One region of the Pseudomonas sp. Marseille-Q7302 genome, then DNA from elsewhere that is predicted to be linked to it. Evidence: predicted binding sites of a transcription regulator. Region 1 holds the regulator's gene; the other holds the start of a gene.

Region 1 (7,825 bases):
CACCGCGATGCCGCTACCCAGCTGTGAGGGATCGGCGAGATTCTGCATGACGTGGATCAGGCCCATCACCGCACCGATGATGCCGACCGTGGGCGCATAGCCGCCCATGGCTTCATAGACCTTGGCGGCGGCGATGTCACGATCTTCCTGGCCGTAGAGGTCCACTTCCAGAATGCTGCGCAGGGTCTCGGGCTCAGTGCCGTCCACCAGCAGCTGCAGCCCCTTGGCGGCATAGGGATCGGCCTCGCGGGCGACCAGGGGCTCGAGACCCAACAGGCCTTCCTTGCGCGCCACGTTGCTCCAGTTGACCACCTTGCGAATGCCACCGGTGAGGTCCAGCGTTGGCGGCACGAACACCCACCCCAGCATGGTCAGGGCGCGGCGCAGCACCGGTAGCCGGGTCTGCAGCAGCACGGCACCGAGGGTCCCACCCACTACGATGAGCGCCGCCGGACCATTGGCCAGGGCGGCGAAGGAGCCGCCCTCCAGCAGATTGCCGCCCATGATGGCGGTGAATGCCAGCAGGATGCCGATAAGACTGAGGACGTCCACGCTCAATGCCCTTCTGGCGAATGAACGCCTGCCGTCACGAACAGGCCTCGGTCAGGTGCCTGCCGATGTCTTCCAGGCCGTAGATGGCGTCGGCCAAGTTGGCCTTGGCGATGGCCATCGGCATCCCATAGATGACGCAACTGGCTTCGTCCTGGGCCCACACCTGGCTACCGACCTGCTTGAGCATCCGCGCGCCTTCGCGACCGTCGGCGCCCATGCCGGTCAGGACCACCGCCAGCACCTTGTCGGCGTAGGCCTTGGCGGCGGAGCCGAAGGTCACATCGACACAAGGCTTGTAGTTGAGGCGTTCATCACCGGGCAGGATCTTCACCATGCCGCGGCCGTCCACCATCATCTGCTTGCCCCCGGGCGCCAGCAGCGCCAACCCCGGACGCAGCTGATCGCCGTCCTCGGCTTCCTTGACGCTGATACGGCAGAGCTTGTCCAGACGCTCGGCGAAGGCCTTGGTGAAGGCGGCGGGCATGTGCTGGATCAGCACCAGCGGCGCCGGGAAATTGGCTGGCAGTTGGGTCAGCACGCGCTGCAGGGCCACTGGGCCGCCGGTGGACGTACCGATGGCCACCAGGCGGTAGTGCTTGCGCTTGGGCGGCGGTGACGCCGGGGTACTGGGCGCGTGACTAGCCTGGGTCGCACTGGGCGCCGCCGGCCGGGTCACCGGCCGGGCACTTGCCGATGCAGCCGCCGGACTCGCGGACGCTGCCGGCGCGACACTGGGCGCCACCGCGAAGCGGCGATTGGAACGGGCGATATGGTGGATCTTCTCGCACAGCAGCTTCTGCACACTCGCCGGATTGCGCGAGATGTCCTCAAAATTCTTCGGCAAGTAGTCGACCGCGCCAGCATCCAGGGCATCCAGGGTGACCCGGGCGCCTTCATGGGTGAGCGAGGAGAACATCAGTACCGGAGTCGGGCACTTCTGCATGATATGGCGGACGGCAGTGATGCCGTCCATCATCGGCATCTCGTAATCCATGGTGATGACATCGGGCCGCAGTGCCAGGGCCTGATCGACCCCCTCACGCCCGTTGCTGGCCGTGCCCACCACCGAGATGTTGGGGTCGGCCGCCAGGATTTCCTTGAGCCGACGCCGGAAGAAGCCGGAATCGTCTACCACCAGTACTTTTACCGGCATACCTTGAAACTCCTAACCTGGGGCGGCTCAGGCCACCCGATGGCGCAGGGCACAGGACCCGACGCCGCTCGTACCTGGCCGACTCAGAGCCCGCGACGGGCGTAGCGCTTGAGCATGCTGGGTACATCGAGGATGAGCGCGATGCGGCCGTCGCCAGTGATGGTCGCCCCCGACATGCCGGGCGTGCCCTGCAGCATCTTGCCGAGTGGCTTGATGACCACCTCTTCCTGGCCCACCAGCTGATCGACCACGAAGCCGATACGCTGGGTGCCGACCGAGAGGATCACCACGTGCCCCTCGCCCTGCTCCACGTGGGCTGCACCAGGTACCAGCCAACGCTTGAGGTAGAAGAGCGGCAGTGCCTTGTCGCGCACCACCACCACTTCCTGGCCATCCACCACGTTGGTGCGGGACAGGTCGAGGTGGAAGATCTCGTTGACGTTGACCAGCGGGAAGGCGAAGGCCTGGTTGCCCAGCATCACCATCAGCGTCGGCATGATCGCCAGGGTCAGGGGTACCTTGATGACGATCTTGGAGCCCTGGCCCTTGGTCGAGAAGACGTTGAGGGTACCGTTGAGCTGGCTGATCTTGGTCTTGACCACGTCCATGCCCACGCCGCGGCCGGAGATGTCGGAGATCTCGGCCTTGGTGGAGAAACCCGGGGCAAAGATCAGGTTGAAGCACTCGGTCTCGGTCAGGCGATCGGCCGCGTCGCGGTCGAGCAGGCCCTTTTCCACCGCCTTGTTACGCAGCAGATCCGCGTCCATGCCCTTGCCGTCGTCGGAAATCGACAGCAGGATATGGTCGCCTTCCTGCTCGGCGGAAAGCACCACGCGTCCGGCGCGGGACTTGCCGTTGCCTTCACGCTCGGCCGGCCCCTCGATGCCATGGTCGACCGCATTGCGCACCAAGTGCACCAGCGGATCGGCCAGGGCCTCGACCAGGTTCTTGTCCAGGTCGGTTTCTTCACCGACCAGCTCCAGGTTGATCTCTTTCTTCAGGCTGCGCGCCAGATCGCGGACCAGGCGCGGGAAGCGGCCGAAGACTTTCTTGATCGGCTGCATTCGGGTCTTCATGACCGAGGTCTGCAGATCCGCGGTGACCACGTCGAGGTTGGACACGGCCTTGGCCATGGCCTCGTCGCCGCTGTTCAGGCCCAGGCGTACCAGGCGGTTACGCACCAGCACCAGTTCGCCGACCATGTTCATGATCTCGTCCAGCCGCGCGGTATCGACCCGCACGGTGGTCTCCGCCTCGCTGGTGGGACGCTCGCCTGCCGTGGCAGGTGCCGCCGGCTTAGGCGCAGCGACCTCGGCGGCCGGTTTCGGTGCCGGTGCTGGGGCCGGGGCCGGGGCCGGGGCCGGGGCCGGAACAGGCTGAGGCGCGGCGACCGGTGTCGGCGCAGCGGCAACCGGTGCAGCTACGGGCTCGGCGGGGCCACTGAACTTGCCCTTGCCATGGAGTTCATCGAGCAGGGATTCGAACTCGTCATCGGTGATCTCATCACCACTCGCCGCCGCCGGAGCAGCCGTGACGGGTGCCGATGCGGCCGGCGCAGGAGCCTCGTTCGCGACGAACTTGCCCTTGCCGTGCAGCTCGTCGAGCAGGGCTTCGAATTCGTCATCGGTGATCTCGTCGCCACCCGTGGCGGCTGGCGCAGGTGCCGTGGCAGCCACCGGAGCCGCCGCTGGCGCCTCGTTGAACTTGCCTTTGCCATGCAGCTGATCGAGCAAGGCCTCGAATTCGTCGTCGGTGATGTCCTCGCCACCGGCGGCACTGGCGGTTTCCGCAGTGGCCCCCTGGTCGGCACCCGGCTCGCTGCCCAGGGCATCGAGCAGGTTCTGGAAATCGGCATCGCTCAGTTCCGGCTCGGCAGCCGCCGCGGCAGTCGGAGCGGGCTCTGCGGCGGCGACCGGGGCAGCAGCCACGGGCGCAACCGGAACCGGCGCCGGCTCACTGCCGGCGGGTTCGGCCAGGCGGGCCAGGGCCGCCAGCAATTCAGGCGAGGCCGGGGTCGGCTCTTCGCGTTCACGGACCTGACCGAACATTTCGTTGACGGAATCCAGTGCCTGCAGCACCACATCCATCAGCTCGGCATCCACGCGGCGTTCGCCTTTGCGCAGGATGTCGAACACGTTTTCCGCGATATGGCAGCACTCGACCAGGGTATGGAGCTGCAGGAAACCGGCACCGCCCTTTACGGTATGGAAGCCACGGAAAATGGCATTCAGCAGATCCATGTCATCCGGGCGGCTTTCCAGCTCGACCAATTGTTCGGACAACTGTTCGAGAATCTCGCCGGCCTCTACCAGGAAATCCTGGAGGATTTCTTCATCGGCGTCGAAGCTCATTCCTGCACTCCCCAAGAGGGTCTGGGTCAAAAGCCCAGACTGGATAGAAGATCGTCGACGTCGACCTGAGCGGCCACGACGTCTTCACGCTTATCGGCATGAATCTGCGGACCTTCACCCTTCATCGTCTTTTCTTTTCGATTCTGTTCGATCAGCGCGGTGTGATCGTGACTGAAGCCGGTATAGCGATCGACCTGACTGGCCATCATCACCAGCTTGACGAGGTCTTTCTCGATCTGCCCGACGAGATTGACGACCCGCTTGATCACCTGACCGGTGAGATCCTGGTAGTCCTGCGCGAGGAGAATGTCGTTGAGCTTGGCCGACAGCTGTTCGGCACTGCTCTCGCTGTGGCTGAGGAAGGCGTCGACGCGCTTGGCCAGTTCGCGGAATTCGTCCGCGCCCATTTCCCGGCGCATGAATTTCTTCCAGTCGGCATGCACGGCACGGGCCTCGTCGCCGAAGTTGCCTACCAGCGGCGCGCTCTCCTCCACCAGATCCATGGTCCGGTTGGCGGCGTTCTCGGTCATCTTCACCACGTAGGAGAGACGATCGGTGGCATCGCTGATCTGGGAGACCTCTTCGCCGGCCATGCCGCGCGGATCGATCTCGAAGTTGACGATGGCATTGTGCAGCTCGCGGGTCAGCTTGCCGACTTCCTGGTAAAGACCCCGATCACGCAGTTGATTGAGCTCATTGATAACATGCACGGCCTGGGTGAAATCGCCGCTTTCCAGGCATTTCACCAGCTCTTGGGCGTGCTGTTTTAGATTCGACTCGAAGTCGCTGAAGCTGTTGGTGCCAAGCTGATCCATAACGTCCCCGCGGCTTTCTTCAGCCGTTCACCCGCTCGAAGATCTTGTCGATCTTTTCTTTCAGCACCTGGGCGGTGAAAGGCTTGACCACATAGCCATTCACGCCGGCCTGAGCGGCTTCGATGATCTGCTCACGCTTGGCCTCGGCGGTCACCATCAGCACCGGCAGGGTCTTCAGGCGCGCGTCGGCGCGGACCTGGCGCAGCAGGTCGATGCCGGTCATGCCAGGCATGTTCCAGTCGGTGACGAGAAAATCGAAGTTGCCGCTCTGCAGCATCGGCAGTGCGGTATTGCCGTCGTCTGCTTCGGCGGTATTGGTGAATCCCAGATCGCGCAGCAAATTCTTGATGATGCGTCTCATCGTGGAAAAATCGTCCACGATGAGGATTTTCATGTTCTTGTCCAAGTCGACCTCCGTCCTAATCCGCACACACGCCACAAGGCGCGTCTAAGCAATCGTAGTAGCCTGAGTACCAGCCGGTTAACGCGAACGCCATTCCGCCAGCCGCGCCCGCAGGCGTGCCGCGCATTGACTGTGAAGTTGGCAGACACGTGACTCGCTCACACCCAGCACCTCGCCGATTTCCTTGAGGTTGAGTTCCTCGTCGTAATACAGCGAGAGCACCAGACGTTCACGCTCCGGAAGATTGGCGATGGCCTCGGCCAGGGCCTTGCGGAAGCGCTCGTCTTCCAGACCGCGACCGGGCTCGAGTTCATGCGAACCGCTCTCCTCGAGCCCATGCTCACCACCCTCCATGAGGTCGTCGAAGCTGAACAGGCGACTCCCCATGGTGTCGCCAAGGATGCCGTAGTACTCATCCAGACTCAATTTAAGTTCGGCCGCGACTTCGGAATCTTTAGCGTCACGACCAGTGCGCGCTTCCACTGCCCGAATGGCGTCGGTGACCATGCGCGTGTTGCGGTGCACCGAGCGCGGCGCCCAGTCGCCCTTGCGGACCTCATCGAGCATGGCACCGCGGATGCGGATGCCAGCGTAGGTCTCGAAGCTGGCGCCCTTGCCGGCGTCGTATTTGCGCGAGGCCTCCAGCAGACCGATCATGCCGGCCTGCATCAGGTCTTCGACCTGTACGCTCGCCGGCAGGCGCGCCAGGAGATGGTAGGCGATGCGTTTCACCAACGGCGCGTAGCGGTTGATGAGCTGCTCCTGCTGGGTACGTTCCGAGGTTTTGCTGTACATGCGAAGCCCGCTGGATGCTGTCATGCGTGGGTACCGATGGCTGGTTGCACAAGGCGCTCGACAAAGAACTCGAGATGGCCGCGCGGATTGGCGGGCAGCGGCCAGCCATCGACTTTCTGAGCCACCGCACGAAAGGCCAGTGAGGCCTTGGCACGCGGAAAGGCTTCGTACACGGGGCGCTGTTTCTGTACCGCTTTGCGCACCGCTTCATCGAACGGAATGGCGCCCACGTATTGCAAGGCGACATCCAGGAATCTGTCGGTCACCTTGGTCAGCTTAGCAAAGAGATTGCGGCCTTCCTGGGGTGTCAGCGCCATATTCGCCAACACCCGGAAACGGGTGACGCCATGGTCGCGATTGAGCAGCTTGATCAGGGCGTAGGCATCGGTGATGGAGGTGGGCTCGTCGCACACCACGACCAGGACTTCCTGGGCGGCGCGGACGAAGCTGACCACCTGGTCGCCGATGCCGGCAGCGGTATCGACGATGAGCACGTCGAGGTTCTCGCTGATGTCGCTGAAGGCCTGGATCAGACCGGCATGCTGGGCCGGCGTCAGATTGACCATCGCCTGGGTGCCCGAGGCTGCCGGGACGATGCGGATGCCGCCCGGCCCGTGCAGCAGCACGTCGCGCAGCTCACATTCGCCGGAAATGACGTCGGCCAGGGTGCGCTTGGGCGACAGCCCGAGCAGAACGTCGATGTTGGCAAGGCCCAGGTCGGCGTCGAGCAGCATGACGCGCCGCCCGATATCGGCCAGGGCCAAGGCCAGGTTGACCGACACATTGGTCTTGCCGACACCGCCTTTACCGCCCGTGACCGCTATGACTTGGACGGGATGCATGCTACCCATTGCCTGATACCTTTGATTGAAATCCGTCACACTTTAGACCAAGTGCATTTGGCGTGCCCAGGCATGCGATGCACCACTACCGTTCGTCGGCGCTAACCGGCGCGGCGGGCATTGCTCTGATACAGGCCGGCGAACATGCCGGCCATGGTTTCTTCGCTCGGCTCTTCGGACGCCTGCAGGCTCACGGCGCGGCTCACCAGCTGGTGGCTGCGAGCCGGATGCAGATCGTCCGGGATGCGCGGACCGTCGGCGATGTAGGCCACCGGCAGGCGCTGGCTGATGGCCAGGCCCAGGGCTTCGCCGAGGCTGGCGGCCTCGTCCAGCTTGGTCAGCACGCAGCCGCTCAGGCCGCAGCGCCGATAGCTGTGATAGGCCGCCTTGAGCACCTGGCTCTGGCTGGTGACACCCAGCACCAGGTAATTGCGAATCTTCAGCTGGCGGTTCGCCAGGGCTTCGAGCTGCGCCTTGAGCGCCGGATCGTTGGCGGGCATGCCCGCGGTATCGATCAGCACCAGACGCTTGCGTGCCAGGGGCGCCAGGGCCTGCGCCAGGGACTGGCCCGGATCGACCAGGGTCACCGGTACGTCGAGGATGCGGCCCAGGGTCTTGATCTGCTCCTGGGCACCGATGCGGAAGCTGTCCATGCTGACCAGCGCCAGACTCTGGGGACCGTACTTGAGCACGTAGTTGGCGGCGAGCTTGGCCAGGGTGGTGGTCTTGCCCATGCCGGCCGGACCGACGAAGGCGACGATGCCGCCCTCCTCCAAAATCTTGGCGTCAGTGGTCTTGGCCAGCTGGGCGAAGTTGGCCAGCAGCATGCGCCAGGCATGGCGCGGGTCCTGGATCTTGGCCACGCTGTCGAGCAGGTGGCGGGCCAGGTCGGCCGGCAGCCCCATGCGTTGCAG
Region 2 (7,825 bases), 3.1 Mb from region 1:
CTTATCGCCAGGGCCCCGACGCTCAAGGCATGTTCGGCCAGTTCGGTGGCCGCTATGTCGCCGAAACCCTGATGCCGCTGATCCTAGATCTGCAGCGCGAATACGAGACCGCCATGGAAGATCCGGCGTTTCTCGAGCAGCTGGCCTATTTCCAGCGCGACTACATCGGCCGGCCCAATCCGTTGTACTTCGCCGAGCGCCTGACCGAGCACTTCGGTGGCGCCAAGATCTATCTCAAGCGCGAAGAGCTGAACCACACCGGCGCGCACAAGATCAACAACTGCATTGGCCAGATCCTGCTGGCCAAGCGCATGGGCAAGACCCGCATCATCGCCGAGACCGGTGCCGGCATGCACGGTGTGGCCACCGCCACCGTGGCCGCGCGCTTCGGCCTGCCCTGCGTCATCTACATGGGCACCACCGACATCGATCGCCAGCAGGCCAACGTCTTCCGCATGAAGCTGCTGGGCGCCGAGGTGATTCCAGTCACCGCCGGTACCGGTACCCTCAAGGACGCCATGAACGAGGCCCTGCGCGATTGGGTGACCAATGTCGCCGACACCTTCTACCTGATCGGCACCGTGGCCGGTCCGCACCCCTATCCGGCCATGGTCCGCGACTTCCAGGCGGTGATCGGCCGTGAGACTCGCGCGCAGATCCTGGAAAAGGAAGGGCGTCTGCCCGACAGCCTGATCGCCTGCGTCGGCGGTGGCTCCAATGCCATGGGCCTGTTCCACGAGTTCCTCGATGACACCGACGTCGCCATCGTCGGCGTCGAAGCCGGTGGTCACGGCGTAGACACCAACAAGCACGCCTCCAGCCTCAACGGCGGGGTACCCGGAGTGCTGCACGGCAACCGCACCTTCCTGCTGCAGGACGACGACGGCCAGATCATCGACGCCCACTCCATTTCCGCTGGCCTGGACTATCCCGGCATCGGCCCGGAGCACGCCCACCTGCACGATGTGCAACGGGTGGAATACGTACCGATCAACGATGACGAGGCGCTCACCGCCTTCCACCAGACCTGCCGCCTGGAAGGCATCATCCCGGCGCTGGAATCCGCTCACGCCCTGGCCGAGGCCTACAAGCGCGCTCCGCACCTGCCCAAGGACCACCTCATGGTGATCTGCCTCTCGGGCCGCGGCGACAAGGATATGCAGACCGTGATGAGCCACCTGGGAGACAAGCTATGAGCCGCCTGGAAACCCGCTTCGCCGCGCTGAAGGCCGAGGGCCGCGCGGCTCTGGTCACCTACACCACCGCAGGCGACCCGGACTATGACACCGCCCTGGCGATCCTCAAGGGCCTGCCGGCGGCCGGTGCCGACGTCATCGAACTGGGCATGCCCTTCACCGATCCCATGGCCGACGGTCCGGCCATCCAGGCTGCTGCCCTGCGTGCCCTGCAAGGTGGCCAGAACCTGGCCAAGACCCTGGAGATGGTGCGGGACTTCCGCCGCGAAGAGCGGGAGACACCACTGGTGCTGATGGGCTACTACAACCCCATCCATCGCTATGGCGTGGAGCGCTTTCTGGCTGAAGCCGCCGAGGCTGGCGTGGATGGCCTGATCGTGGTCGATCTGCCCCCCGAGCATGACGCCGAGCTGGCGCTGCCCGCCCAGGCCGCCGATATCGACTTCATTCGCCTGACCACGCCGACCACCGATGACGCCCGCCTGCCGCGAGTGCTCAATACCAGTTCCGGTTTCGTCTATTACGTTTCCGTCGCCGGCGTGACCGGGGCCGGTTCGGCTACCACGGAGCATGTCGAGGCTGCTGTGGCACGTCTGCGCCGCTTTACCGACCTGCCCCTGGCGGTCGGCTTTGGTATCCGTACTCCGGAACAGGCCCGGGTGATCGCTCGGATTGCCGATGGCGTAGTGGTGGGCTCGGCTTTCGTCGATCAGATCGCCAAGGCCGAATCTTCCGGTGCCGCCATCGATGGCGTGCTCGGGCTCTGCAAGCAGCTGTCGGATAGCGTGCGCACCGCGCGTTGAGCATGCACCTGCGCTTCAAAAAGACCGCTTAGGCGGTCTTTTTTTATGCTTGAACGACCCTGGGCCTGTGTATAACTCTGTGGGCAGTCTGTTCGCTATAGACGCAAAGGCCCGTGCCAGAAGGCCTGCGGCAGGGTTTGCCTTGTTGATCGAATTCGGTACGCGCTGATCAGATCAGTCAACCCGCGTACGAAAGCGTCCTTTGCCGTCATTGCCTGACAGGTAAAGGCTGTGGATAAGCCTTGGGCAAGTTGTCAGCAACTCGAAGGATGGAAGCCAGGCTAAAATCGATCAAAAAATAGCCAATACGGAACGGCTCGGATGAAGAGCGGAGTGACGCCGCCAGAGCCCGGTTTCCCACATCTACTGTGTGCGTGCCTGTGGAAAAGATGTGGGACCCACCCTGTAGGCCAGGGTTGGCAAGGCTTGCAGAGGATCGTACAAAAAATGATCAATTCATTTTCGAGGGTTTTCCACAACCCACAATAGAGTTGCATAGGCCTGTGGATAGGTTGTTCGTTCTGTCCTGAAGGCCATGACTGACGCGGCTTGCAGAGAATTGATCAAATAATGACCAGTTTCTTGGCGTATTCTCAAGTCAAGGGATTTCTTGCGTAGGCCCAGAGAGTTATCCACTCTTGTTCAGCGCGTAGCTTAGCCATCTCCGCTAAACGACCTGTGGGTAAGTCTGTTGATTTTCTGTTTGGAAGCCTGTGCATGAAGCCACTCGCTAGCGCAGCGTCACCTGTTGCTGCAGGCCAGCCGCTGGCAGGGTAAAGGCACATTCCTCGAAGGTGGCCATGCGCATGCGTAGCGGCGGATTGTTGCTGTAGCCGTATTGTTCGGTGGGCATGCCGATGAAATTGGTATCCAGCGTGCTGTTGCTGTTGCTGTCGTGGATGACCGATACGGCATAGCGCCCGGGTGGCAGCTCGAAGCGCTGTTGCTGGACACCTGGCTGGGCGGCGATATGGGCCTGGGCCACGGGTGTCTTGTGTTCCTTCCAGGCGTCTTCGCTGGCGAACACCGCCAGCAGCAGCTGGCCCCCCGAGGCATCGACCGTCTCCACTCGCACCTGCAGTTCGGCGGCGTGCAGCACACCGCTCAGACAGAGACCAGCGACCAGCAACAGAGACTTCATGGGCATTCCTTCAGCAGGGAGAGGACGTCAGCCGGAGCAGCTCGGCTGGCTGTTCGAAAAAGAGATCGGGGCGCTGCGCTCGTAGGGTGGTCGGGCAACCATAGCCCCAGGCCACCGCAGCACAGCCCAGACCCGCGCGGCGCGCGGCCTGGAGATCGCGTAGCTCGTCGCCCACATAGAGCGCATCGGCCGGCGCGACGCCCTGCCGGCGGATCAGGCGCGCCAGGCGCCGCGCCTTGCCCAGCAGGGGAATATCGAATTCGCCATCGGGGAACAGATGTCCGGCCTGGGGCAGTACCTGGTGGACCGCGGCGGCGGAATTGGAGGTCGCCAGCCCCAGCTGCAGTCCGCTGGTCTGCAACCGGTCGAGTGCCTGGGGGATCTCGGCGAAGGGAGCGACCTGGTCGCCCCGCTGGGCCAGCAGGCGGCGATAGTGACGGGCGATCCGCGGTACGCGCCACAGCGGGATGCCCAGGCTGTCGAGCAGGCCGGTCAGGGAGGCGGCGCGCAGCTGCGGCCACTCCTCCGGCGCCGGCTGGCGAAAGCCATGGGTCCGCGCCAGCTCGCCGAGGCAGCTCAGCAGAAAGGGCAGGCTGTCCGCCAGGGTGCCGTCGAAGTCGAAGATGACGTAGCGGTAGCTCATGCGAGAAGGGCGCGGTGGGCGAAGGCGCCAGCGTAGCGGGCGCCTTTCTGTTTTGCCACCGCGACCGCGTTCGGCAGGAGCGTCCCTGCCGGCCAGGTCACACGCGGAAGCGGCGGATCTGGCCGTTGAGTTCCACCGCCAGTTCGGAGAGCTGCTGGCTGGCGGCGCGGGTCTGTTCGGCGCCGGCGGCGGTCTGCACCGACAGATCGCGGATGCGCACCAGATTGCGGTCCACCTCGCGGGCCACCTGGGCCTGCTCTTCGGCCGCGCTGGCGATCACCAGGTTGCGCTCGTCGATGCCCGACACCGACTGGGCGATGGCGGCCAGGGCGGCGTTGGCCGACTGTGCCTGCTCGCGGGTCTGGCGCGCCTGGTCGGCGCTGGTCAGCAGCGCATCGACGGTCTGGCCGGTACCCTGCTGGATGCTGCCGATCATGCCTTCGATTTCGCGGGTGGACTCGCCGGTGCGATGGGCCAGGGCGCGGACCTCGTCGGCGACCACGGCGAACCCCCGACCGGCATCACCGGCACGGGCGGCTTCGATGGCAGCGTTGAGCGCCAGCAGGTTGGTCTGTTCGGCGACCGCGCGGATGACGTCCAGCACCTGGCTGATGTTGCGGGTCTGTTCGGCCAGCTGGCGGGCCTGTTCGCTGGCGCCCAGTACGTTTTCGGTGAGTACCTCGATGGCGCCCAGGGTATCGCCGAGCTGACGCTGGCCCTGACGTGCGGTATCGGCGGCCTGGCGCGATTCGGAGGAGGTGGAGGTGGCATTGCCGGCCACCTCGTCCACTGCCTGGCTCATCTCGGTGACGGCGGTGGCCGCCATCTCGATCTCGCTGTTCTGCTGCTGCAGGCCGTGGGCGCTTTCCTGCATGACCGCGGTCATTTCCTCGGCGGCCGAGGCCAGCTGAGTAGCGGAATGGCCCAGGTGACCCAGGGTATCGCGCAGGTTGGCCTGCATCTGCTGCATGGCCTGCAGCAACTGGGCGGCCTCGTCGTGACCACGGGTGTCCAGGGTCTGGGTCAGGTCGCCGCTGGCGATGGTCCGGGCGGCGGCGACGGCTTCGGCGATGGGCCGGGTCATGCTCAGGGTCAGGCGCCAGGCCAGCAGCACGGTCAGGCCCAGGGCCAGGGCGATGACCATCCAGGTGATGGAGGTGGCCTGGGTGTAGGTGTCGCTGGAGTTCTGGGAGGCGGCCTTGATGTCTTCCTGGTTGATCTTGCGCAGGGCTTCGGTGCGCTCGTTCATCTGCGCACCGAGCTGGGCCATGCTGGTCTGGATCAGGCTGCGGGCTTCGTCGAGCTTGCCAGCACCAATCAGATCGGCCAGTTGCGCGGTATAGCGGACATAGTCGCTATGGATCTGGCGCAGGGCATCGAAGGCCTGGCGCTCGCGATCGCTGCTGACGAGTTTTTCATAGCGACCGAAACCCGCACCAATGTCGGCGTTGATGCCGTCGATCTTCTTGCGCGTGTTGACGACGGTATTGGCGTCCGGAATGGCCAGCAGGCGCAGTACCTCGACTCGGGTCCGGGCGAGTTGCAGGGCCAGGTTATCGGCTTCGACGATGCTGGGAACGTTGTTGGTCTCGATTACCTGACCCTGGGTACGGATCTGCGACAGTTGCAGCAGCCCGAACAGGCCCAGACTGGCCACGAGGATGGCCAGGAGGCCGAAACACAGCACACTGCGGATGGCGATGGAGAAGGAACGAAAGGTCACGGCGGCAGCCCCGGTGAAGATTGAGGCTCTTTGTAACGGCTAGGACCGCCGTGACTTGATGGTCATTCGTCTTAAATCAGATCTAGGCACCGACACTGCGTCCGGGCTGACCATTCGCCATGTTCGACTTGCCGCTAGAAGTGGAAGCGCTGCACCTGGCCGCTGAGGGTATCCGCCAGTGCCGCCATCTGCTGGCTGGCACTGTAGGTCTGCTCGGCGCCGGCGGCGGTCTGCACCGAGAGGTCGCGGATGCGTACCAGGTTGCGATCCACTTCACGGGCCACCTGGGCCTGCTGCTCGGCAGCGCTGGCGATCAGCAGGTTGCGTTCGTCGATGCCGGATACCGCACCTGCGATGGCAGCGAGGCCGGCATTGGCCGCCTGGGCCTGTTCCCGGGTCAGGCGTGCCTGATCGGCACTGCTCAGCAGCGCATCGACGGTCTGGCCAGTGCCCTGCTGGATACTGCCGATCATCTTCTCGATCTCGCTGGTCGAGTCCCCGGTGCGCTTGGCCAGGGCCCGTACCTCGTCGGCCACCACGGCAAAGCCGCGGCCCGCCTCACCGGCTCGGGCGGCCTCGATGGCGGCGTTGAGCGCCAGCAGATTGGTCTGCTCGGCCACCGCACGGATCACGTCCAGCACCTGACTGATGTCGCGAGTCTGGCTTTCCAGCTCACGGGCCTGGGCACTGGCGCCGAGGACCTGGTCGGTGAGGGCTTCGATGGCTCCGAGGGTCTCATCCAGCTGGCGCTGGCCCTGGGCCGCCGTCTGGGCGGCCTCGCGCGACGCGGTGGAGGTCGAACCGGCATTGCCGGCGACCTCTTCGACCGCCTGGCTCATCTCGGTGACGGCGGTGGCCGCCAGCTCGATCTCGCTGTTCTGCTGGCGCAGGCCGTGGGCGCTTTCCTGAGTCACCGCGGTCATCTCCTCGGCGGCCGAAGCCAGCTGAGTGGCCGAATTGCCAATGTGCGCGAGGGTCTCGCGCAAGTGGGTCTGCATCTGCTGCATGGCCTGCAACAGCTGGGCCGCCTCGTCCCTACCACGGCTATCGAGCGCCTGGGTCAGATCACCCGCGGCGATGGTACGGGCTGCCGCCACTGCCTGGGCAATGGGGCGGGCGACGCTACGTGTCAGGCGCCAGGCGAGCAACCCGGTGAGGGTCAGAGCCAGCAGGATCGCCAGCCCGGTCACGCCGTTTGAGCGCTCATAGGCGGTATCGGCCTCGGTACTGGCAAGATGGATATCCTGCTGAACCGCGTTGCGCAGCGTCTCGATGCAGGCATTCATCCGGATACCCAGCTGTGCCATGCTCTGCTGGACTACCTGGCGCGCCTCGGCCATCTGGCCGGCACTGGCCAGGTCAGCCAGTTGCCGCACGCCCTGCATGTATTCCCGGTGCACCTGGCGCAGATCGTCCAGTGCCTGCCGGCTCTGTGGCGATAGCGCACCTTGCTGATAGCGCCCGAAGGCGGCCTGGACGTCGGTACTCAGGCCGTCCAGCTTCTTGCGGGTGTTGGCCAGGGTTTCGGCATCGGGCATGGCCAGCAGACGCAGGGTTTCGATGCGGGTTCGCGCCAGCAGCAGTCCCAAATCATTAGCAGCGACGAGCGTGGGAATATGGCGCTGTTCTACCTGGTGCCCCAACTGGCGGATTTGCGCCAACTGGAACCAGCCGAACAGGCCGAGGGCGGCGACAAGCGTCGCAAGAATGCCAAAACAGAGCAGATTGCGAGTAGCGATGGACAGCGAGCGAAGAGTCATGATGAGCCTGTGGAAGAGGGTACAAAATATGACCAGGCTCACAACTTTATGTGATGTTTTAGAATAAAGACGCGAAATAAGGGTGCGTCAAAAAACCGCATTGCCATAAAGACAGATTATTGAAATGCCCATGGAGCCCTTGCGGCTCCATGGGCGATGAAAGACCAACCGTCTTCAGTCGCCGCTGACCTGGCGCAGATGGCCGGCTGGCGCCTCTTCGCCGAGGTTGTTGAGCAGGCGCTCGCTGTACCAGTCGATGAAGTTGATCACGCCGAATTCGTAAGTCTTTGAGTAGGGACCCGGCTGGTAGGCCTTGGAGTTGATACCGCGCTGGTTTTCCTCGGCCAGGCGACGATCCTGGTCGTTGGTGGCATCCCAGACCTTGCGCAGGTTGACCGGATCGTAGTCGACGCCTTCCACGGCATCCTTGTGTACCAGCCACTTGGTGGTCACCACGGTCTCGGTCGGACCCAGCGGCCAGACGGTGAAGACGATCATGTGATCGCCCATGCAGTGGTTCCAGGAGTGCGGCAGGTGCAGGATGCGCATGGAACCCAGG

Evidence for each region. The regulator FliA, encoded in region 1, starts transcription of late flagellar genes. The targets are predictions, from matches to a motif close to CTAAAGTTTNNNNNNNNNNNGCCGNTAA.
Region 2: a site for FliA is predicted at 5,539-5,566, ahead of ACWPW1_RS00745 (methyl-accepting chemotaxis protein). Genes of this name have one in related genera too.

Annotation. Positions count from the first base shown of each region.
Region 1 covers NZ_CBCOPK010000001.1:3,250,239-3,258,063, forward strand. The annotation lists gene ACWPW1_RS15150 (flagellar motor protein) at 1-552, opposite strand, end outside; gene ACWPW1_RS15155 (protein-glutamate methylesterase/protein-glutamine glutaminase) at 587-1,705, opposite strand; gene ACWPW1_RS15160 (chemotaxis protein CheA) at 1,789-4,056, opposite strand; gene ACWPW1_RS15165 (protein phosphatase CheZ) at 4,083-4,871, opposite strand; gene ACWPW1_RS15170 (chemotaxis response regulator CheY) at 4,891-5,265, opposite strand; gene fliA (RNA polymerase sigma factor FliA) at 5,353-6,093, opposite strand; gene fleN (flagellar synthesis regulator FleN) at 6,090-6,920, opposite strand; gene flhF (flagellar biosynthesis protein FlhF) at 7,013-7,825, opposite strand, start outside.
Region 2 covers NZ_CBCOPK010000001.1:146,951-154,775, forward strand. The annotation lists gene trpB (tryptophan synthase subunit beta) at 1-1,196, shown strand, start outside; gene trpA (tryptophan synthase subunit alpha) at 1,193-1,999, shown strand; gene ACWPW1_RS00735 (DUF2141 domain-containing protein) at 2,730-3,140, opposite strand; gene ACWPW1_RS00740 (HAD hydrolase-like protein) at 3,151-3,783, opposite strand; gene ACWPW1_RS00745 (methyl-accepting chemotaxis protein) at 3,881-5,506, opposite strand; gene ACWPW1_RS00750 (methyl-accepting chemotaxis protein) at 5,641-7,266, opposite strand; gene gbcA (glycine-betaine demethylase subunit GbcA) at 7,441-7,825, opposite strand, start outside.